Regions from separate parts of the Neobacillus sp. GCM10027624 genome, predicted to be linked through region 2. Evidence: riboswitches for the same ligand, from Rfam matches in the RefSeq annotation. Region 2 holds a riboswitch; each other region holds the start of a gene.

Region 1 (7,745 bases), on a different contig from region 2:
CTGAACCAATTACCGGTGTACAGGCTGTTCAATATGGGCTTGCCAACCATGCTTATCCGGAAGGGGAAGTATTAGAAAACGCTTATAAATTGGCTAAGAAGATTTCCAAGAAAAGCCATGGCTCTTTAAAGTCAGCTATACTATTATTAAATTATGCAAAAACAGAAGAGTTCTATGAAGGTGTAAAAAAGGAAGCCGAGTTATTTGGTGAAGTATTTATGTCAAATGACGGCCAAGAAGGAATCCAAGCCTTTATTGAAAAAAGGGAACCACATTTTAAAGGTGAATAAACTTCGCTAGCGTGGTTGAACGCGCATCGAAGTCTTTATAAAATTTTTTTTCGAAAAAGTTTTCTTAATCTTTCAAACTGAGCGAATGCTCGAAATTTAGGAGGGAAACCATGAACATTTATGTGTTAATGAAAAGAACCTTTGATACTGAAGAAAAGATTTCGATTTCCGGCGGAAAAATCAATGAGGACGGTGCAGAATTTATCATCAATCCTTATGATGAATATGCGATTGAAGAAGCCATTCAAGTACGCGATGCAAATGGCGGCGAAGTAACCGTTATTTCTGTTGGCAATGAGGAAGCAGAAAAGCAATTACGTACTGCATTGGCGATGGGTGCAGACAAAGCGGCTTTAATTAACATTGAAGATGATATTGAGAATGGTGACCAGTTTACGACAGCAAAGATTCTTGCTGAATACTTAAAGGACAAAGATGCGGATTTAATCCTTGGCGGTAATGTGGCAATTGACGGCGGTTCTGGACAAGTAGGTCCACGTGTTGCAGAGCTATTAAATATTCCATATGTTACCACCATCACGAAGCTTGAAATTGACGGAAGCAATGTAACCGTTACCCGTGATGTTGAAGGAGATTCTGAGGTGATTGAAACGAGCCTTCCATTGCTTGTTACAGCACAGCAAGGTTTAAACGAACCTCGTTACCCTTCATTGCCGGGAATCATGAAAGCGAAAAAGAAACCACTTGAAGAACTTGAATTAGATGACCTTGACCTTGAAGAAGATGACGTTGAAGCTAAAACGAAAACAATTGAAATTTATTTACCGCCTAAAAAAGAAGCTGGAAAAGTATTAAGTGGAGAGCTTGCTGACCAAGTAAAAGAACTTGTTCAACTTCTTCATACGGAAGCAAAAGTAGTTTAATCGGTTTAAAATAAGAGACTTGTCAATTGGCTTAGTAAGTTGGGCAAGGAAAAAGACAGGGTTGAACGATTAGCCAAAATTGTTGCAGGAGGTAAAGGGAATGTCTAGAAAAGTATTGGTATTAGGAGAAGTCCGTGACGGATCATTACGTAATGTTTCATTCGAAGCAGTTGCTGCTGCGAAAACAGTGGCAGAGGGCGGAGAAGTGGTTGGAGTTTTGGTCGGCGAAGCTGTAAGCGCTTTAGGTTTAGAACTCATTAAATACGGTGCAGACCGTGTCGTTGTTGTCGAAGATGAGAAATTAAAGCAATATACATCAGATGGTTATTCTCAAGCTCTTTTAGCTGCAATTGAGCAAGAAAAGCCGGAAGGTCTTGTATTAGGCCATACTGCACTTGGAAAAGATTTATCTCCAAGGATTGCTGGAAAGCTTGGATCCGGTCTGGTTTCTGATGCTACTGCAGTAGAAGCTGCAGGTGGTAACATTGTCTTTACAAGACCTATCTATTCAGGTAAGGCATTTGAAAAGAAAATCGTAACAGATGGTTTAATTTTTGCATCTGTTCGTCCAAACAATATTGCTCCATTAGAAAAAGACGACAGCAGAACAGGTGAGGTTTCCAGCCTTTCCGTTGATATTAAAGACCTTCGTGCGATTATCAAAGAAGTGGTTCGCAAAGCAAGCGAAGGAGTTGACCTAAGTGAGGCGAAGGTAGTTATTTCCGGCGGACGCGGTGTGAAAAGTGCCGAGGGCTTTGAACCGTTAAAGGAATTAGCGCAAGTTCTTGGCGGGGCAGTTGGAGCTTCCCGTGGTGCATGTGATGCTGACTACTGTGATTATTCCCTGCAAATCGGGCAGACTGGTAAGGTTGTAACTCCTGATTTATATATTGCCTGCGGTATTTCCGGAGCGATTCAACACCTTGCGGGAATGTCTAACTCTAAAGTAATTGTTGCTATCAACAAAGATCCGGAAGCAAACATCTTTAAAGTAGCTGACTATGGTATCGTTGGCGACCTATTTGAAGTCGTACCAATGTTAACTGAAGAGTTTAAAAAGCTTAAAGTTCACTCATAATAAGAAGAGCGAAGGCGAAGGCGCTTACGCTTGAAAATTGAAGCGAGCGGAAAGATCCGCTCGCTCTTATTACGATTTTTTATAGAATACTTATGGATTTAATGGGAAAATTATCTACGAAACATATTATTAGCTTGATTTACCAAACGATGGTATACTTTCGGTAGTATTTCAGTATTTTATAGGAGGTCAATATAAATGGCTATTTCACATGTAACTGATCAAAATTTTTCGGCTGAAACAGGCTCAGGCCTTGTTCTTGCAGATTTCTGGGCACCATGGTGCGGACCTTGTAAAATGATCGCTCCTGTTCTTGATGAACTTGATTCAGAAATGGGCGAAAAAGTAAAAATCGTTAAACTTGATGTTGACGAAAACCAAGAAACTGCAGCTAAATACGGCGTTATGAGCATTCCAACTTTGCTTGTTTTCAAAAATGGCGAAGTTGTCGATAAAGTTGTCGGCTTCCAACCAAAAGACGCATTAGCAAGCGTGTTACAAAAACACGTTTAAAAATAGCCCCAAAAACCTTAGCTGGAACTTTCCGGCTAAGGTTTTTATTTTTCCTATAAAACACAGCTTTTCATTGACCGTAATTTAATTTAAACTTTTATATAGATATAAAGAATGGGGTGGGGTGGCCGGAATGAACGAAACAATAAAACAAAAATTAACATTACTGCCTGATCAGCCTGGCTGCTACTTAATGAAAGACCGCCAAGGAACAATCATCTATGTAGGAAAAGCAAAAGTCTTAAAAAATCGTGTCCGCTCCTATTTTACCGGCTCACACGATGGCAAAACACTGAGACTGGTAAATGAAATTGAGGACTTCGAATACATTGTAACTTCCTCCAATATTGAGGCACTGCTTCTTGAATTGAATTTAATTAAAAAGTATGACCCTAAATACAATATCATGCTAAAGGATGACAAAAGCTATCCGTTTATAAAACTAACAGCAGAAAGACATCCAAAGCTAATCATTACAAGAAAAGTTAAAAAGGATAAAGGCAAATATTTTGGTCCCTATCCGAATGTTGGAGCAGCAAATGAAACAAAAAAATTGCTTGACCGCCTCTATCCATTACGGAAATGCTCAACACTCCCAGACCGCGTCTGCCTTTATTATCATTTAGGTCAATGCCTCGCACCATGTGTGAATGAAGTGGCGGAAGAACAATACAAGCAAATGACCGATGAAATTACGCGCTTTTTAAATGGCGGATATAAGGAAATCAAAAAAGATCTTACTGAAAAAATGACCGCAGCGGCGGAAGAATTGGATTTTGAGCGTGCAAAAGAATTCCGCGATAAAATTATCCATATTGAAACGATTATGGAAAAACAAAAAATCACGATGACTGATTTTACGGATCGTGATGTGTTCGGCTATGCTGTTGATAAGGGCTGGATGTGTGTCCAAGTCTTCTTTGTCAGGCAAGGGAAACTCATTGAGCGGGATGTATCCATGTTCCCGATTTACAATGAACCAGAGGAGGAAATCCTCACTTACCTGGGTCAATTTTATCAGAAGACCAATCATTTTAAGCCAAAGGAAATTTTAATTCAGGATGAAATTGATCTGGAAATGGCTGAACAACTTCTTGAAGTAAAGGTGTTAAAACCGCAGCGCGGGCAGAAAAAGGATCTCGTCAAAATGGCGATTAAAAATGCTAAGATTGCCTTGAATGAGAAATTTTCATTGATTGAGAAAGATGAAGAGAGAACGATTAAGGCTGTAGAGACCCTTGGAAATCTTCTTGGAATTTATACGCCGCATCGGATTGAAGCCTTCGATAATTCAAATATTCAAGGGACGGACCCGGTGTCGGCAATGGTCGTATTTACCGATGGAAAGGCAAACAAACGGGAATACCGTAAATATAAAATTAAATCCGTTCAGGGACCTGATGATTATGAGTCAATGCGCGAGGTTACAAGACGAAGATATGCAAGGGCTTTAAAGGAAGAGCTTCCACTTCCGGATTTAATCATCATTGACGGCGGGAAGGGACATGTCGAGGCGGTTAGAGATGTATTAGAAAATGAACTTGGTCTCGATATTCCAATCTCCGGCCTAGTGAAGGATGAAAAACACCGTACATCTCAATTGTTGTACGGGAATCCACTTGAAATAGTCCCGCTTGCAAGGAACAGTCAGGAGTTTTATTTGCTGCAAAGAATTCAAGATGAGGTTCACCGATTCGCGATTACCTTTCATCGCCAGATCCGTGGCAAAACAGCTTTTCAATCGCTGCTCGATGATATCCCCGGTATTGGAGAGAAGCGGAAAAAAATGTTATTAAAGCATTTTGGTTCCGTGAAAAAAATGAAAGAAGCTAATCTTGAGGAACTTATTGAAGCTGGCCTGCCGGTAAATGTTGCTGAAGAATTAATGAAAAAACTTCAAAGTTGACCGTTGTCAGAAGAATAGTCCTATGCTATAATGAGTGAAAATTTAATAACACTTTATCAACGTAAAGTGTAGGTAGAGGTGCGAGCTTCAAGAGTAGTGGTTCTGAGAAGGATGAGCTTCAAGGAAGAATCATGAAAGGGGATGTTCGCCGAAGTGAAGAGAGTCTCATTTCTTTCTTTGCTGGTCCTGTGTTGAATAAATACTGGATTGTCAAGACTAATAGTAGGTCTTGGAGAGCTATCTTACATTGTAAACGCAAGAATACTTTTTTTGTGTTCCCAAAGCAATGAGATACTCTTCTCATTGCTTTTTTTGTTTTTCAGAACTACATAGCCTTACAGGAAGAAGGGGAAAAAATGGGTTTAATTGTACAGAAATTTGGGGGAACGTCCGTTGGCAGCGTTGAAAGAATCATGAATGTGGCGGAACGAGTGAAAGATGAAACGATATTAGGAAACCAAGTGGTGGTGGTTGTTTCCGCGATGGGAAAATCAACAGACCAGCTTGTAAAATTAGCTAAAGAAATTTCTCCACAGCCAAGTAAACGGGAGATGGATATGCTGCTTACAACGGGGGAGCAGGTCTCGATTGCCTTATTATCGATGGCATTAAATCAAAAAGGACTTGAGGCTGTTTCCTTTACAGGCTGGCAGGCCGGAATTGTTACGGAACCTGTTCACGGAAATGCCCGAATTACCGATGTTAGAACGGAGGCAATTGAAAGCCAATTGTCACATCGAAAGGTTATCATCGTTGCCGGTTTCCAAGGCATTACCGAAAGCGGCGAGATTACCACACTAGGGCGTGGCGGCTCTGATACTACGGCAGTCGCATTGGCAGCTGCACTAAAAGCGGATCGATGTGATATTTACACAGATGTAACCGGGGTATATACGACTGATCCCAGGTATATTAAAGGAGCACGTCAGTTGAAGTCTATTTCTTATGATGAAATGCTTGAACTTGCCAATTTAGGTGCCGGTGTACTCCACCCAAGGGCTGTCGAGTTTGCGAAGAATTATCAGGTACGGCTTGAAGTTCGTTCAAGTATGGAGAAAATTGAAGGAACAATCATTGAGGAGGAAGCAACAATGGAACAAAATCTAGTAGTCCGCGGTGTCGCATTTGAGGATCAAATTACGAAAGTAACGGTATTAGGTCTGGCGAATTCATTAACAAGCCTGTCTACCATCTTTACAACACTTGCACAGCATCATATCAATGTTGATATTATTATTCAAAGTACAACAGAGGCAGGAGCTGCAAATCTTTCTTTCTCCATCAAAACAGAAGATTTAATGGAAACTTTAAAAGTTCTTGAGGATCATAAAGAATTGCTAGGCTACGAGCAAATTGATGCAGAGAACCAATTATCCAAGGTATCTATCGTCGGTTCAGGAATGATTTCCAATCCGGGGGTTGCTGCCAGAATGTTTGAAGTATTGGCTTCCAATCAAATTCAAGTAAAAATGGTCAGCACCTCAGAAATTAAGGTGTCAGCAGTTGTCGAAGAAGAAAATATGCTAAAAGCCGTCCAAGCACTTCACAACGCCTTCGAACTATCCGCCGTAACAGAATAACAATGTCCGTCTGAGGCGGACAAAACAAGTAATTTGTCCACAAACGGTGACAGGCACTATGTGAATTCTTCACATAGTGCCTGTCACTTTTTAGTCTAGGGTATCTTTTTTGTCCCATTTTACGGTGAAGAGGACTTTGTTGGATTTTTTTACAGGATGTTCGAAGGTTTCAGCGATGACCTTTTTCTGAAGTTCGATTTGCTGGGCAAGGAAACCGGCCTCGAGCTGGAAGTAATATTCAGCTTTTGATTTCACTCGGGAAACAATTAGTGGACTAATGAGTTCAAACTCCATTTCATCCTTATTCTCACTTTTAATCGTTAAATGTCCCCATGAAGCCCTCTCGAAAAACTCAATCAGTTCATCATAATGATTTAAAGGGTACATTCTCGCTAATCGTTTTCCTGCCCAATATAATATTTCAGGAGTGTCTTTTCCTAAAATTTCGGGTAAAAGAATTTCTCGGATTAGCTCATATCCAAAAATCGACACGGTTCTCGTCTCATCTGATTGCGTGTTTAAATTAACTGCCGTACTATCGTTCAATAGTATCCCCTCTTTCTACCATTCTATTATATACAATATTGGTTAAATTTCATTACTGAATTTTAGATTAGAAAACGGTTAAAGAATCCAATTGCAAGGATTGTTATGTCACTATACTTTTTTTGTTTACCATCATAACTATATTACCTTTTTACTTTAATTTCTATCCTTTACATAATGATAAATAAAATGTAGTTATAATGGAAACGCTTCCAAAATAAACCTCAAAAATGTAAGCGCTTAGCATTCTCTTTTACTATCAAAATCGTAAAAAAAATTGTATTTTTAAAAAATAATTCTGTATACGGTTTCTTGACGCTCTTTGTCGACAGGAGTAAAATGGACATGTCACAATTTTGTCATAGTGATGCTAGGTTGAAATTTCTTTTTAAATGGATTATAAAAAGGAAGGAAACTTAACATCATTCTTATTATTTAAGGGGGGTAAATTATGGCGGGAAATCGAGAGTTTATTTCACGAAGAGTACACTCGCTGCTAGGGGTCATTCCAATTGGTTTGTTCCTTATCGTGCATCTAGTAGTCAACCATGCCGCTACGGGCGGAGCAGAATCCTTTCAAAAAGCAATAAATTTTATGGAGGATCTTCCATTCCTTATCGTTCTAGAATGGGTATTAATTTATTTGCCATTATTATTTCATGCAATCTATGGCCTATATATTGCCTTTACATCAAAAAGCAATGTTGGCAGAATGGGGTACTTCAGAAACTGGATGTACATTCTGCAGCGTATAACAGGGGTGATTGCCCTGATCTTTATTGCATGGCATGTATGGGAAACACGGATCGCCAAGGCATTTGGAGCTGAGCTTAATTTCCAAATGATGGCTGATATTTTATCTTCACCATTCATGTTTGCTTTTTATTTAGTGGGAGTTCTTTCTGTCATTTTCCACTTCTCAAATGGTTTATGGTCATTTATGGTAAG
Region 2 (7,745 bases):
GAAAGCGGCTCATTGATCAAATAAAGGATTACGATACTACCCTGATTACGTATGGCATGGATTCCGATGCCGATATCTATGCATCTGATATTCGCTATTTTGCTGATTATACTCTTTTTACAGCCAATACCCCAAGAGGAAACATCGAAGTAAGAGTGAACATTCCCGGGGATATTTATGTGTATAACAGTTTAGCTGCGATTGCTTGTGCGTACTGTCACAAGATTGATCTGCAAACTATTCAAAAAGGAATCCGCAACCTTGAAGGGATTAAGGGCCGGATGGAAGTGGTCTTTAAGGACAAGGATTATAAGATCGTGATTGATTTTGCTCATACAGAAGATGGACTGGAAAAGGCTCTCACATCGCTTAGACCTTACACAAAAGGCAAATTAATTGTGGTCTTTGGTGTCTATGCGCCAGATAGTGAAATCGGTAGATTGAAGCGTCGGGCGATGGGTAAAACAGCGGCCAAATTTGCTGATTTAGCCATTGTCACTTCCGACAATCCAAAGGATTTAGATCCGAATTTCATTATTGACGAAATTGTTGAAGCAGTTGAGGAAGAGAATGGAAACTATAAAGTTTTTGTTGACCGCTTAGAAGCTATTCAATATGCGATTCATGTAAGCACGGAAGAAGATACGATCCTGATTGCCGGAAAAGGCCATGAAACAGCCCAAATCGTCGGTAAAAAGGAAATTCCTTTTAATGAAGCGGAAATTGTAAAGGAAACGTTAAAGAATCGTAAACTATTAGTGTTTTAATAGAGATGGATAAAAAACTTTTACTATAATCCATAATTATTCAAAGCAGAACGAAAGGTGATAATTAACTATGTGTGGTTTTGTAGGCTTTGCCGATACAAGCACGACTGTAGATAAAGTAACGACAGTGAATAATATGATGGACACGATCATCCACCGCGGACCGGACAGCGGCGGTGTGTTTACCGATGAGCGTGTAGCCTTTGGCTTTAGACGACTTTCGATTATCGACTTATCTGAGGAAGCAAGTCAGCCAATGTACAATGAAGATAACAGCGTGGTGCTAATTTTTAACGGGGAAATTTATAACTTTGAAGAAATTCGCAAGGACCTCGTGGCAAAAGGACACCAATTTAGAAGCCATACCGACAGTGAGGTTATCCTACACGGCTACGAAGAGTATGGCGTTGATTTACTGCAAAAAGTGAGAGGAATGTTTGCCTTCTCGATCTGGGATCAGAAAAAACAAGAGATGTTCTTAGCACGTGACTTCTTTGGTATCAAGCCACTTTACTATACACAGAACACAACAGATAGCTCGTTTATCTTTGGTTCGGAAATTAAAGCATTTTTAAAGCATCCATCCTTTAAAAAGGAATTAAACAAGGATGCCCTTAAACCATACCTTACGTTCCAATATTCTGTACTTGATGAAACCTTCTTTAAAGGTGTATTCAAGTTAAAGCCTGGCCATTACATGATCTATAAAAATGGTAAGGCCGACATCAAGTCTTATTGGGATGTTAACTTTGATGAAAATCAAGACAGTTTAGAGCATTATGTGGAAAAAATAAAAACCACAGTCGAAGAATCCGTGAAGTACCATAAGATTAGTGATGTGAAAGTCGGCTCATTTTTATCCGGCGGGATTGATTCTAGCTACATCACTTCCCTGTTAAAGCCAAATAAAACTTTCTCTGTTGGCTTCCAGGACCATGAGGGAATCTTCAACGAAACCAATCTTGCCAAGGATTTATCAGATATTCTTGGAATTGAAAATCATAAATCTGTTATTAATGCAGATGAATGCTTTGAGAAGCTGCCAACGATCCAATACCATATGGATGAACCGCAATCCAACCCGTCCTCTGTACCGTTATATTTCTTGGCAGAGCTTGCAAGTAAGCATGTTACTGTCGTGTTGTCTGGTGAAGGTGCCGATGAAATTTTCGGTGGTTATGAGTGGTACCGCCCTACACCAGCAATGGCGAAATATGAAAAAATTCCATTTGCCCTCCGCCGCGCGGCTTCAAATGTGGCAAAGGCATTACCGCAGAACCGCATTACGGGCTTCCTTGTCAAAGGCGGCCAAACGGTTGAGGAAACCTTCATTGGCGAAGCAAAGGTTTGGGATGAAAATGATGCTTTAAAAGTATTAAAGGATGACTTTAAGAAGGGTCCTTCCGTTCGAAGCATTACACAAAAAGTCTATAATAAAGTGAAAAATAAAGATGATGTAACGAAAAAGCAATATCTTGATTTGAAGCTATGGCTTCCTGGCGATATTCTGTTAAAGGCAGATAAAATGAGCTGTGCGCACTCGATTGAGCTCCGTGTTCCGTTCTTGGATAAGGTAGTGATGGGAATGGCTTCACACATTCCTACACCGCTTCGTGTGAATCAGGAAAATACGAAATATGCACTGCGTACTGCAGCGAAGGAAGTATTGCCGGAAGAATGGGCTAATCGTCCAAAGGTCGGCTTCCCTGTGCCAATCCGCTATTGGCTGCGTGAAGAAAAGTATTATAATTTGGTCAAAGAAAGTTTTCAGTCCGATATTGCCAAAGAATTCTTTAACACTGATGAATTGGTGAAATTTTTGGACGACCATTACCATAACAGACACAACTATGCACGTTATATCTGGACAGCATATGTTTTCCTAGTTTGGTATAAAAAGTTTTTCGTAGAATTAGAGTCGGAAGCCCCTTCACAGAGCGCAAAACAAGCCGACGAGTTGGTTACGGTTTAATCTTTTTTAACGGATCGATAATTTTCAAGAAATGGAAGGTGGTTGAATGAAAAGTTTAGGTGTAATCGGTGGAATGGGTCCCAAGGCTACCTCTGTATTTTTCGATAAGGTGGTTGAAAATACAGTCGCTGATCGGGATCAAGACCATATCGATATCATGATCCTGAATCACGCCACCTTACCGGACCGTACCGAAGCCATTTTAAATGGCCGGGATGATTTATTTTTAGATGCAGTGAAAAAGGACTTCAAACTATTGGAGTTTGCCGGTGTTTCTCATATCGCGATTCCTTGTAATACTTCCCATTATTTTTACGATCAAATGCAGGCCATGACAGAGATTCCGATTATTCATATGGTTGATGAAACGCTAAAGGCGATTTATCAAAAATACGGTGAAAACGCTAAGGTGGGTCTGTTAGCAACAAAAGGAACGATCAGCAGCGGTATTTACGAAAAAGAATCCAGCAAATACAAGATGCAGATGTATGTTCCGAGTGAAGCCGTCCAAAAACAGACGATGGACATTATTTACAGCATAAAGGCGGACAAAATGATTGACCCGCTGGAGCTCGAAGAGATGATCCATCAGCTTATTTTTGATGAAGGATGTAACTGTGTCGTTCTTGCCTGTACGGAGCTATCTTGTGTAAGGATTGGTGATGAGGCAGCGCAGTACTGTGTAGATGCATTGGAGGTTCTCGTTGAACAGTCCATTACCCTTTCAGGCGGTACCTCGAAAAAACAAAATAGTGCAGCTGTGTATTCTTAATAGATTTGCATGCTACGGAGCGGAAGGTGGGATTTTCATGGCACCAACTGAAATGGAAAAATTAGAAACGTTTTTAGCAGAGTCGTTCTCGGACGGGGTAAGTTTTCGCGAGCTGCGATTATCTGACGAGGAAGTAGATTACTTACTAAGAAGGTATCCAAACGCCAGTGTTTTGAAGAGCACTGCTTTGGAATCCGAGGATAATAAAGCCTGGTATGAAGTCAATATATTGCCCACTTACGATGCTGAATCGAAGTTTGAAGACATTCAAAAGGAAAATGAACGGTTAAAGCAAGAAGTGGAAGCATTGAAAAAGGCATTGGTTACACAGGGATAATCGATATAAAAACACCTAGCCACAGGATGATGGGCTAGGTGTTTTCTTATTTATGCCAAGAGCCTGCTGATAACGAGGTTGGTTAAGTTTGGTACGACTTCTAGGGAGTAGGTCATTTCCATTCGTTCCAGTTTTTTATGGGCATCCACCCCATAAGGACCAATATTGATAACAGGAACATTTAACTCACGGATATCCTGATATTCTACATAGTGCTTGGTTCCCCAACCGGGATTATTTTTCGAAACGGCATTAATTCCCTCTTGATCATCACTTAAAGCAACAAAACTCATATCTGAAATATACGGGAAGAAGTTCCTTGTCACAATTGGGTGCTGATAGATAGGCTGTACCGCCTGCACTGCTTCATCCAAGGCGTCAATCAAGGCCTGCTCACGGCTTGTTTTCCCTGTTAATTCGATTCTCGGGGAATACAGTGAAGAGTAAAACAGAATGATGGCAGGATTTTTATCCTTCATCCATTTCCAGGCTTCCTCCACTACTCTTGCCGCAAACATCCGCGTATCAAGTTCTTGATTTTGCAACAATGTCTCTTTAAATTCATTCATATGACGAACGAACGCATCCCCATGTTCCGCTATAAGCATTTGTTCCATTTCCTCGTATGTAAACACTCGAGGTGCCCATGGCAGTTCTACATAAGGCTCGCCACTCGCCGCACTGTAACGTTTATAGCGTTCATCAAAAGATGCAAGTGCCCTTTCAAAGGCAATTAGTGCCTGCTCCTTTAACTTTTCCAGCACATCCTTTGGAGACCATGAGTGGATAAAAAAGTTGTAGTAAACATATGCAGATAGGGCGGTCTGTACGGTATAGGATGGTTTAAGGTCGGTTTGCTTTAAGGAAACAGGCGGTACCGTCGTCTCCCCAAATGCCTCGTTACAAAGCTCAGGGTTATAATTAATCTGTTTGGTTAGTTCTGCCGCAATAAAGTTCGGGTCTAAGCCCTCAAAGCAGGAGCCGACATGGGTTTCAGCGCCTGTGATAAAAAACGATGGCAGGAGCTTCCCAACCGTGCCTTTATAAATATAGCGGTTTATATCACCAGCATAGCGGGGCGATACGAAATCGGAATTAATGGCCGCAACATAATCAAAGTCATGTTCCTCCTTCCAATTTTTTAATACTTTTAAGGCAGATAAAATACCGTGGGAGCTGTCCTCCTCATCACATTCTGCTAAAAAGACAAGATTTCCGTCCAATTCCTCAGGATGCTCTGAATAGTATTGTAAAAGATAAAGATGGCTGGCGACACCGCTCTTCATATCAAGGACGCCACGTCCAAACAGCCAGTCCCCGGATTCCAAATGTTCTTTTGCAGAAACAGGGAGCTCTTCCTGCCTTAGTGCTTCCATTAACTCATCAGGAAAACACGCGCGCTCCTTTAATTGATTAAAATCATCGATTCCTACCGTATCAATATGACCCATTAAAATAACCGTTCGATTGCTTGTACCTTTTGTTCCCTTCACAAAGGCCAGCACATTGTAGCGTTCATGAATATCATTAATTGTCTTCTCTAATGTCAAGTAGGATGTGTTTTTGGAGAAATAAGGAAGATCTGCGATAATTTTATATAATGAATTGGCAATTGCCTTCTCGCCAGCTGTATTAACGATACTTTCTACATTCACGAGCTGAGTGGTTAAAGCAAGAACCGCTTCCCGGCTTTCAAGCATGGTACATTCCCCTTTTTGAATAAAATGTTTTTACAAAAATGTATACCTAAAGATTTTTGGCGTCAAGTAGTTTATTAATATAATATTTTTTGAATATTTATTATTGATTTTATCATATTATTTCGCTATACTAAAAACTGTTATTTGAAAAATAAAATAATAAATCCTCATCTTTTCAAGTTTTGAGATGGGGTAGAGGTCGCGATTTTTAAGAGTATCCTATTGGAGATTTAGTGAAATCTATGAAAATAGGAAAAAGGAATAATCGCCGAAGTCACTGAAATCACTAGTTTCAGGAGGCTGGGTCTGCACTCAAACAGGGGCAGAACTGTCACAATTTAGTGAATTGTGGAGAACTATCTTTTTCAAAGCTTAAAGATGAGGGTGTGCCAGGCACCGTCATAAGAATATGGCGGTGCCTTTTTTAATTTAAAGGAGGGAATATTGTGAAAAGAATAATGATTCTGCTAACAGTTGCGCTTGTATTTGTTTTATCAGCATGCGGAACGAAGCAAAATAACGAAACGGCTACAGCAAAAGGTTCTGACTTAAAACTAGTAAAGGATGGCTCGTTAACCTTTGCGATGAGCGGTTTATATCCGCCATTAAACTTTAAAAAGGATGGGAAATTGTCTGGATTTGATGTGGAAATTGGGAACGAAATTGCAAAAAGAATCGGTTTAAAGGCAAACCCTGTAACGAACCCATGGGAAACAATTATTCAAGGATTAAAAGCAAACAAGTATGACGCCATTATCGGAAGCATGACCGCAACACCTGAGCGGGACAAGCAGGTTGATTTTACAAACCCATACTATTTATCAGGCGCGCAAGTTTTTGTTGCAGACAGCAATAATGCTATTCAATCAAAAGACGATTTAAAAGGGAAAACCATCGGAGTGATCCAATCCAGCACATGGAAGGATATGGCGGTTAAATTATCCGATAAGGTAAAGGGCTATCCAAGTGATGTTTACGCCCTTCAAGACTTAGCGTTAGGCCGTATTGATGCAGTGATCACGGATAAAATTGTTGGTTTGAATGCCAAAAATGAAAAGCATTTAAAAATTAAAGCGGTTGGTGACCTGTTAAATGAGGACCGTGTTAGTGTAGCGGTAACGGAAGGAAACAAGGCGCTCACAGATAAAATCAACAAAGCCATTGCTGACATGCAAAAGGATGGCACCTATGAAAAGATCAGTAAGAAATGGTTCAATGAAAATCTTTTAGAAAAATAAAAAAGCTTTTTAGGGAGGCTGTAACATTGACATTTTTACACAATGTGACGGGGATCTTAAGTGAAAATGGTATGGCCTTCTTGAAGGCCACCTGGATGACCATCTCGATTACGGTTATTTCTTTAGTGTTTGCCATGATTATTGGAGTGATTTTTGCCGGATTTAAAATTTCCTCTATAAAACTGTTAAACCGCGTGGCAGACATCTATATTGGCCTTATCCGTGGTACACCGTTAATTGTTCAAATCATGTTTTTATACTATGGAATTGCCAATATGGTCACGCTGGACAGCTTTACCGCAGGCGCGTTGGCATTGAGTATTCATACCGGTGCTTATATTGCTGAAATTTTCAGGGGAGCGGTGCAGTCCATTGACCGCGGTCAAATGGAAGCGGCGAGGTCGTTAGGGATGCCGTTGCCGCTTGCAATGAGGAGAATTATTTTCCCACAAGCCTTCAAGCGTTCGATTCCTCCACTCGCCAATCAGTTTATTATCAGCTTAAAGGATTCATCATTGGTCGCCTATATTTCTGTTACAGACCTATTCAATACGGCACTGACGGTACAAGGTGAAAACTATATGCCGTTTGAAACTTATTTCGTTGTCGGTTTTTATTATTTAATCATTGTGCTAATCTTTACATGGTTAGCAAACCGGGTTGAGAGGAAGCTAGATGTCAGTAAACCGAAGGAGGCAGCAGTAGCGTGATTGAAATTAAACATTTATCCAAGTCCTTCGGTGAACTAGAAGTCTTAAAAAATATTAATTTGCAGGTTCAAGAAAAAGAGGTTGTCGTGCTGATTGGTGCTAGTGGTTCTGGAAAAAGTACACTGCTTCGTTGTATGAATTTCTTGGAGACCGCGAATAATGGCGAGATTATCATTGATTCGGAAAAGGTTGACCATGGGAAATCCAATCTCAATAAAATAAGGGAAAAAGTCGGAATGGTTTTTCAAC
Region 3 (7,745 bases), on a different contig from region 2:
CACGTAAAAACTATGGCTGCACGCATTTCATTGTCGGCCGTGACCATGCCGGAGTTGGTAACTATTACGGAACCTACGACGCACAGCATATTTTCAGCAACTTTACAGAAGAAGAGCTTGGAATTAAGCCTTTATTTTTCGAGCATAGCTTCTATTGCACAAAATGCGATGGAATGGCATCTGATAAAACTTGCCCGCATGACAAGGAAGATCGCGTAATCCTTTCCGGAACAAAAGTGAGAGAGATGCTAAGAAGCGGTGTACTTCCGCCATCTACTTTCAGCCGCAAGGAAGTTGTTGAGGTTTTAATTGAAGGAATGAAAGAAAAAGCGACTGTTGAAGCTTAAGGGGGACTTGGGTGTGGCACAATCTACGAATATCACATGGCATGAAACAACGATTACAAAAAATGACCGCCGTTCCCAGAACGGCCATGGAAGCTGTACACTATGGTTCACAGGCCTTTCTGGTTCGGGAAAATCAACGATTGCGAACGCGGTATCGAACGAATTATTCCGTCTTGGGATTAATGAATATGTTTTGGACGGTGACAATATTCGTCATGGTTTAAACAAGGATTTAGGATTTTCAGAGCACGACCGCACGGAAAATATCCGCCGGATTGGCGAAGTGGCGAAGTTATTTGTCGATAGCGGCAAGGTGATTACAACTGCGTTTATTTCTCCGTTTCGCTCGGATCGGGATCAGGTTCGGGAATTGTTTGAAGAAGGAGAATTCATCGAGGTTTTCGTTGATTGTCCAATCGAGGTTTGTGAGCAACGCGATCCTAAGCAGCTTTATGCCAAGGCACGCCGCGGTGAGATAAAGGATTTCACAGGGATTGATTCTCCATATGAAGCACCGGAAAAACCGGAAATTACTTTACGTTCTGATTTATTATCGGTTGAGGAAGCCGTTGGGCAAGTGATTGCTTATTTGCGGGAGAAAAATATTTTTTAATAGGTGATAGGGTGTAAACTTACACCCTTTTTACGGATAGGAAGAGTTTATCAGCGAATTTTAAGGTTTTATCAGCGGATCCAGGCAATTTATCCGCGAATTTACGAGGTTTATCAGCGAAGCAAGGCGATTTATCAGCGAATCATCAATAACAGCAAGTACTACAGAAAAGGCATAGGGAAAGGATGTTGGATTTCATGGTTGGCAAAGTCTATTTAGTTGGTGCGGGTCCTGGTGATCCAGATCTAATTACAGTAAAAGGATTACGCTGCCTGCAGCAGGCTGATGTGATTTTGTATGACCGGTTAGTAAATCCGGAGCTCCTTCAGCATGCAAAAGCAGATGCGCAGTTGGTATACTGCGGCAAACTTCCGAATTACCATACAATGAAGCAGGAAACAATTAATCACTTCTTGGTCAAATATGCGAAAAAAGGCTATACGGTTGTCCGCTTAAAGGGAGGCGACCCGTTCGTTTTTGGACGAGGCGGGGAAGAAGCAGAAGAATGTGTGAAACATCTTGTGCCGTTTGAAGTGGTCCCTGGCATTACCGCTGGAATTGCAGCATCCGCCTATGCTGGCATACCGGTTACCCATCGTACATTGAGTAAAAGCTTTGCTTTTATTACCGGACATCAAGCTGCTGGTGATAAAGAGGCAGAGCATCAGTGGGCCCATTTAGCGAAAGCGGTCGATACAATATGTGTTTATATGGGAGTTTCCCACCTTCCTACGATTGTTAAGCAATTGGTGGAGAATGGAAAGTCTGCTGACACACCAATCGCTCTTGTTCACTGGGGCACTTTAAGCGATCAAAGAACAGTAGTTGGAACCCTTGGCACGATTGAAGCGCGTGTTAAGGATGCAAAAATTGCAAACCCAAGCATGATTGTGATTGGCGAGGTTGTCCGCTTACATGATAGACTGAACTGGTTCGAGGAAGAAATCGTTCCTCATTTACCAGTTGTTCAAGGGTAAGCGGAAAGGAGCAATCTGCATGAAAGCGATTCTTTATATCTGCCATGGAACAAGATCAAAAAAGGGAGCCGAAGAGGTAAAGTCCTTTTTGAATAGGGTAATAGAACGTGTGGATGTCCCGATTCAGGAAATCAGTTTTTTGGAATTAACCGATCCTTCTATTGAAGAAGGCTTTAGGAGATGTGTGGAAAAAGGTGCATCGGAGATTACCGTGGTGCCGATTTTTCTTTTAGCAGCTGGTCATATTAAAGAAGATATTCCGAATGCACTATTCGTATTAGGCAAACAGTATCCAGAGGTCCAAGTGCAGGTAAGGAATCCGTTTGGCGTGCAGGATGAAATTCTCGATGCGATTGCTGAACTAGCAAGAGGGGTTGCTGGGGAGGTCACTTCACAGGATTCATTATTAATAGTTGGCAGGGGCAGCAGCGATCCCAGCATCGGCACTGCGTTTGAGTTGATTGCCAATGGAATCCAAGAACGGCTCCAAACGGATCAGGTGTCCGTTTGTTACCTCGCGGCTGCAGAACCGAGGCTGGAGCAAGGGTTTGAGGCGGTCTTGGAGGCAGGATCGGGGAGAGTTATTGTCATTCCCTATCTTTTATTCTCCGGACTACTTTTAGGCGAAATCAACCAAATGATTCGCAAAAAGCAAACAGAAGACCAGGAAATCATCTGTACAGGCCAACTAAGCCGGCATCGAGTAATTGAAGACATTGTGGTCAACGGATTCGACAAAATTCGGTGAGTGACAGGCACCACCCGAATTTTGTCGAAACACAATAAGAGAGGCACCTTCCAAATTTGGGAGGTGCCTTTCCTTATTGTATTGAAATTTAAACAAGCTGTAGAATACTTTGTAGTGTGTTGGTTTCTTCGTCGGTTAGTGGGACCATTGGGAGACGGACGCCGCCAACGTTGACACCTTTTAGATTAAGGGCTGCTTTGACCGGTGTTGGGTTTGGAGCAGCAAATAATGCTTTCATGACTGGAAGTAGTCTGCGATGCGCTGCAGCTGCCTCTTGGACATGACCACTTTTAAAGAGATTGACCATCTCCTGCATCTCATTTCCAATGATATGGGAGGCAACGGAAACAATTCCTGCACCGCCGATTGCTAAGACCGGAATGGTTAAACCATCATCACCACTGTATAAAGTGAAATCACTCGGTGTTTGGCTAATCACTTCTGCCATGGCGTCTAAATTGCCGCTAGCTTCTTTAATAGCTACGATATTTGGAATCTGGGAAAGACGAACAATTGTCTCAACGGACATATTGACCACACTTCGCCCAGGAATATTATAGAGCATAATCGGTAATGCTGTGGACTCGGCAATAGCTTTAAAGTGTTGATATAAACCCTCTTGTGATGGCTTGTTATAGTATGGGGCCACGAGCATAATCCCATCCACACCCGCTGCTTCAGCCTGTTTTGTTAAACTAATTGAAGCCCTCGTGTTATTCGAACCTGTTCCGGCAATGACAGGAATCCTGCCGTTTACGACATCCACAACAAACTTAAAAAATTCAACTTTTTCATCCGTGGTTAATGTAGGAGATTCTCCAGTGGTACCAACGACTACCAATCCATCCGTCCCATTTTCAATTAGGTAATTTACTAATGTTCTTGTTGCGTTAAAATCAATCTCGCCTTCATGATCAAATGGCGTAACCATAGCAGTTAAAACTTGGCCAAAATTCATTTTTCCTCACCCTTTAAATTATTTTTTTTATAAATTAGAGGTGGCTAAGGACATTCCAAGTCAACGCAAAAAAGCAGCAACGAAGGCTCGCTGCTGCAATAGAAACATAAATAAAAAACAAGTTCCCGTGCGTGAGATAGCCCTCCATATAGTTCCCTATATGACAGTTCTGTATTTATTCAATAGCAGAACCAGCTCCAAGACAAATGAGAGTCTTATAAGCTTCGGCAAATTCCCCTTTCCATAATCATCCCAGGACCTCATTATCCTCCAACTATGTACTAATGGTCTTTGCGCCTCTATCCTCACTTCAAAAGGTTTGAAGTAAGAAGATATTTAATTAACACTAAATATATCAGATTTCCCCTTCAAATTCAAGGGGACAAGGTCGACAAAATTCGGGTGGTGCCTGTCAGCGCCCGAATTTTGTCGATCAAAAAGATTCTAAGAAAATTCTAAGATTGACTGGCTATACTGTCCGAGAATAGAGGAATTGGTTAGGAGGATTTTTTATGAAGAAAATGGATAAGAAGTGGGTTGTTCTTTGTTCTACAGCTGTTGCAGCGGTGTATGCTGCTGGATTTGTTACTACAGAGACGCAGGCTTCTATTGATCAGCCGTTACACCATATTGCAGCTAATGTTCAAGCTAGGCATATTACAATAAATCACTCTAATGAAAAGGTCGGCGAACAAAAGAGCAAGCAAAATAAAGGGATCTATAAGGATGGGACGTTTACAGGTACAGGTACGAATCGGCGAGGATTTATTGATGTAGCTGTCACAATTAAGAATGACAAAATTACCACCGTAGAGATTAGCCATTTTGCAATGCATTATTCAGAAAGTGACATAGTAGGACTGCCTGATGAAGTAGTGCAAAAACAAAGTGCCCAAGTGAATAATGTTTCTGGGGCGACTTATAGTACACAGGCTTTTGAGGACGCTGTGATGGATGCACTTTCCCAAGCCCATAACGTGAAAGGATAATCTATGAAAAAAACAAAATTGTACATGGATACTGTTGTTGACATAAAGGTCGTTTCAAATAAGTCGAAGAAAGAGACGGAAGCAAAAATAACTCGTGCCTTTGAGGCATTTCAGCATGTAGAACAAGCATGCAGCCGTTTCAGCTCATCAAGTGAGCTAATACGAGCTTGTGAGACTATCGGAGTACCAGTAAAAATCAGTCCTTTTCTATTTGAACCTCTTTATATTGCGATTGAAATGGCTAAATTAACGGATGGACTATTTGACCCGACGGTAGGAAAGGTGATGGAAATGAATGGATTTAATCGACACTATATTTCTGGACAGATGATGAAAAGTGTTTCTTCTGATTCGGTTTCTTATCATGATATCGAACTAGATCAGTACAATCATACAGTAACTTTAAAAAAGCCGATGGTCATTGATCTTGGAGCTGTTGCAAAAGGGTTCGCAATTGATCTGGCTGCTAATGAATTAAAGGAATTTAAGGGATTTGTCATTAACGCTGGAGGCGATTTATTTGCATTCGGTGTGGATGACAACGGGGAAAAATGGAAAATTGGAATCCAGCATCCGTACCAAAAGGATTCCATCATTGAAACGATAGAGATATCAAACGAAGCCGTCTGTACATCTGGCAGCTATGAACGCAGAAATCCAGATAAGTCAGATTCACATCATTTGGTAAATCCAAAAACAAAATGCTCCCCGAATGAATGGATTAGCTGCAGTGTCATCGCACCGTTTGCAATGATGGCAGATGCCTTTTCAACAGCCTCCTTTTTACTTGGAGTAAAAAAAGGAAAACAATTAATCGAACATTTAGCTTTAAAAGGGATCCTTATCACATCAGAATTACAGATTAATAAAGTTGGAGGGATTTAAGTGTCAGGGAAAAAGTGGTTCAAAACACCAAAGGGCTATGTCGCGACAGCCATGGTTTTTTATCTATTCATCGCATCTATTGGGTCAAAAAGTATGCTGGGGATAGAGAACAGTATGATCGCTATTGTGGCATCAATCTTTGTAGATAATATCCTATGTAGAATTATGGATAGAAGAAGCAGCAAGGACAGTACAGTAATAACAGCCTTAATCATTTCACTTATCTTAAGTTTTACGACATCTGGGATGGTTGTGGCAGGGACAGCGATTCTCGCCATCTTGTCCAAGCATCTATTCGTTTATAAGAAAAAACCAATCGTTAATCCTGCTGCTTTCGGTTTACTGTTATCGATTTTTATTTTTCAAATAGGCCAAAGCTGGTGGGGGGCTTTTGGGGATCTTCCTGCCTGGACTATTTTGTTTCTTTTAATTGGCGGGTATTTTGTAACTGAACGAGTTAATAAATTTCCACAGGTATTTTCATTCTTAGGGACCTTTTTTGTATTACTGCTTATACTTGGTTTAATAAGTATAGGAGATGCGGCAGATGCTCTTCGTCCGCCATTTATCAATGCGACCTTATTTTTCGCCTTTTTCATGCTCACAGATCCGCCAACCTCACCGGCAAAATATAAGCAGCAAATCTACTTTGGGGTACTTGCTGCCGTTTCAGGGGTTATTATATATGGCCTTTTCGGCGGACTAACCTATTTATTTATCGGCTTATTTGCCGGGAATTTTTATAACTATTGGAATAAACGTTCTACCTCAAAAGCATCCGCCATGAGGCAAGTTACAAAAACACAAAGGGCAGTTAGTAAATTGTAAAGCTAGCTATATTCTTTGCTTCGTGATTAAAATATTGAAATAATTGGGACAAACTATGCAGGATAAAAAGAAAGGGAGTGGGCAGGCATCTATGCGTGTATTGGTCATAGAAGATGATGGACCTTTAAGAAGGATCATTTCTAGAATATTAGAGGAAGAACAGTACGAAGTGGACCAGGCTGAAAACGGGGAAGAAGGGTATTTTATGGCTTCGACCGGTGAGTACGATCTGATCACGCTGGATATTATGCTGCCAATGATGGATGGATACGCGGTGATGAGAAAGCTGCGGAGTGAAGGCAATCAATCCCCGACCTTATTTCTGACTGCAAAGGATCGGATTGAAGATAAGGTAAAGGGTCTTGACTTTGGTGCGGATGATTATATTGTCAAACCCTTTGCTACAGAAGAGTTTTTAGCGAGAGTGCGATCTTTACTTAGACGGTCTGGGAAAATAGGAATCGAAGGAAGGATGACCTATGGCCCCGTTCTCTTAGACACCAACCTGCATGAGGGTTATATACATGAAACGGCTCTAAAGTTAACGATTAAAGAATATGAACTTCTTTTTTACCTTATACAAAATAAAGAGCAAATCCTAACCCGGGATCAGATTTATCAAAGAGTTTGGGGAATAGAGAGTGAAACGACAGACGCCATTGTTGAACTCTACATCCATTATTTACGGAAAAAATTGGCCCCTTTTGAGCTTGAGCGGTTGATTCGGACCATAAGGGGTGTAGGGTATATGTTAAAGGAGTAAGGTAGAGCAATGTTTAAAAAAACTAGACGCAGGCTCGTTATCCTGAATGCACTTGTATTTTTTATCCTTCAAAATGCTTTTGGGGCCATTATTTATTTTTATACGCATTATAGTTTATACCATCAGGTGGATCAGACCGTTTTAGAAAAGCGAAATCATTTGCAGCGAGAGAGAGAGAAACTCGGCAAGGAATTAAGTCCAGAGCGTGAAGAGAACCATCGGTTAGTTTATTTACTTTGGAAGAAGGGAAATAAACTTTACCAGGTAATACCGGAGAGTACGCTCTCTTTAAAGGATACGGCTCATTTTTCACCTTTATTAAAGAAGAAAGGTCTTCAAACGGTAGCGATTGGAGCAGAATCCTATCGTGTCATCACGATGGCTGAACCAAAGAATGGGGAATATTCACCAGTCCAGCATATTCAAATTGTTTATAATCTGAGACGTGAAAATGAAATGCTGGATCATTTATTGGTGGTCATTAGCTTTGGGTCCTTATTAAGTGTGTTTATTGCCGCACTAGCTGGGCTCTATCTAGCTAATAAGGCCTTAATACCCATCAAGAGGTCCTGGGAAAAACAGCAGCGGTTTGTTGCAGATGCTTCTCATGAACTGCGTACACCTCTTTCCGTTATGA

What was found. A riboswitch is a leader RNA that binds a small molecule or an ion and turns the genes downstream of it on or off. The one in region 2 is predicted to bind lysine.
Region 1: it holds a riboswitch for lysine, as region 2 does, so the genes downstream of both, ACFQZ9_RS17145 (aspartate kinase) here and ACFQZ9_RS13625 (ABC transporter substrate-binding protein) in region 2, are expected to answer to the same signal.
Region 3: it holds a riboswitch for lysine, as region 2 does, so the genes downstream of both, dapA (4-hydroxy-tetrahydrodipicolinate synthase) here and ACFQZ9_RS13625 (ABC transporter substrate-binding protein) in region 2, are expected to answer to the same signal.

Annotation. Positions count from the first base shown of each region.
Region 1 covers NZ_JBHTHD010000011.1:187,547-195,291, forward strand. Annotated here, with positions in the region: gene ACFQZ9_RS17120 (enoyl-CoA hydratase) at 1-290, shown strand, start outside; gene ACFQZ9_RS17125 (electron transfer flavoprotein subunit beta/FixA family protein) at 401-1,174, shown strand; gene ACFQZ9_RS17130 (electron transfer flavoprotein subunit alpha/FixB family protein) at 1,275-2,252, shown strand; gene trxA (thioredoxin) at 2,451-2,765, shown strand; gene uvrC (excinuclease ABC subunit UvrC) at 2,899-4,671, shown strand; lysine riboswitch at 4,737-4,919, shown strand; gene ACFQZ9_RS17145 (aspartate kinase) at 5,028-6,251, shown strand; gene ACFQZ9_RS17150 (YslB family protein) at 6,342-6,797, opposite strand; gene ACFQZ9_RS17155 (succinate dehydrogenase cytochrome b558 subunit) at 7,249-7,745, shown strand, end outside.
Region 2 covers NZ_JBHTHD010000008.1:489,801-497,545, reverse strand. Annotated here, with positions in the region: gene ACFQZ9_RS13650 (UDP-N-acetylmuramoyl-L-alanyl-D-glutamate--2,6-diaminopimelate ligase) at 1-767, shown strand, start outside; gene asnB (asparagine synthase (glutamine-hydrolyzing)) at 838-2,739, shown strand; gene cuyB (cysteate racemase) at 2,786-3,511, shown strand; gene ACFQZ9_RS13635 (hypothetical protein) at 3,549-3,848, shown strand; gene ACFQZ9_RS13630 (M20/M25/M40 family metallo-hydrolase) at 3,899-5,548, opposite strand; lysine riboswitch at 5,734-5,915, shown strand; gene ACFQZ9_RS13625 (ABC transporter substrate-binding protein) at 6,007-6,786, shown strand; gene ACFQZ9_RS13620 (amino acid ABC transporter permease) at 6,858-7,496, shown strand; gene ACFQZ9_RS13615 (amino acid ABC transporter ATP-binding protein) at 7,493-7,745, shown strand, end outside.
Region 3 covers NZ_JBHTHD010000012.1:23,994-31,738, forward strand. Annotated here, with positions in the region: gene sat (sulfate adenylyltransferase) at 1-347, shown strand, start outside; gene cysC (adenylyl-sulfate kinase) at 361-960, shown strand; gene cobA (uroporphyrinogen-III C-methyltransferase) at 1,158-1,937, shown strand; gene ACFQZ9_RS20960 (sirohydrochlorin chelatase) at 1,957-2,685, shown strand; gene dapA (4-hydroxy-tetrahydrodipicolinate synthase) at 2,774-3,643, opposite strand; lysine riboswitch at 3,773-3,953, opposite strand; gene ACFQZ9_RS20970 (FMN-binding protein) at 4,156-4,632, shown strand; gene ACFQZ9_RS20975 (FAD:protein FMN transferase) at 4,636-5,517, shown strand; gene ACFQZ9_RS20980 (RnfABCDGE type electron transport complex subunit D) at 5,518-6,345, shown strand; gene ACFQZ9_RS20985 (response regulator transcription factor) at 6,437-7,108, shown strand; gene ACFQZ9_RS20990 (sensor histidine kinase) at 7,118-7,745, shown strand, end outside.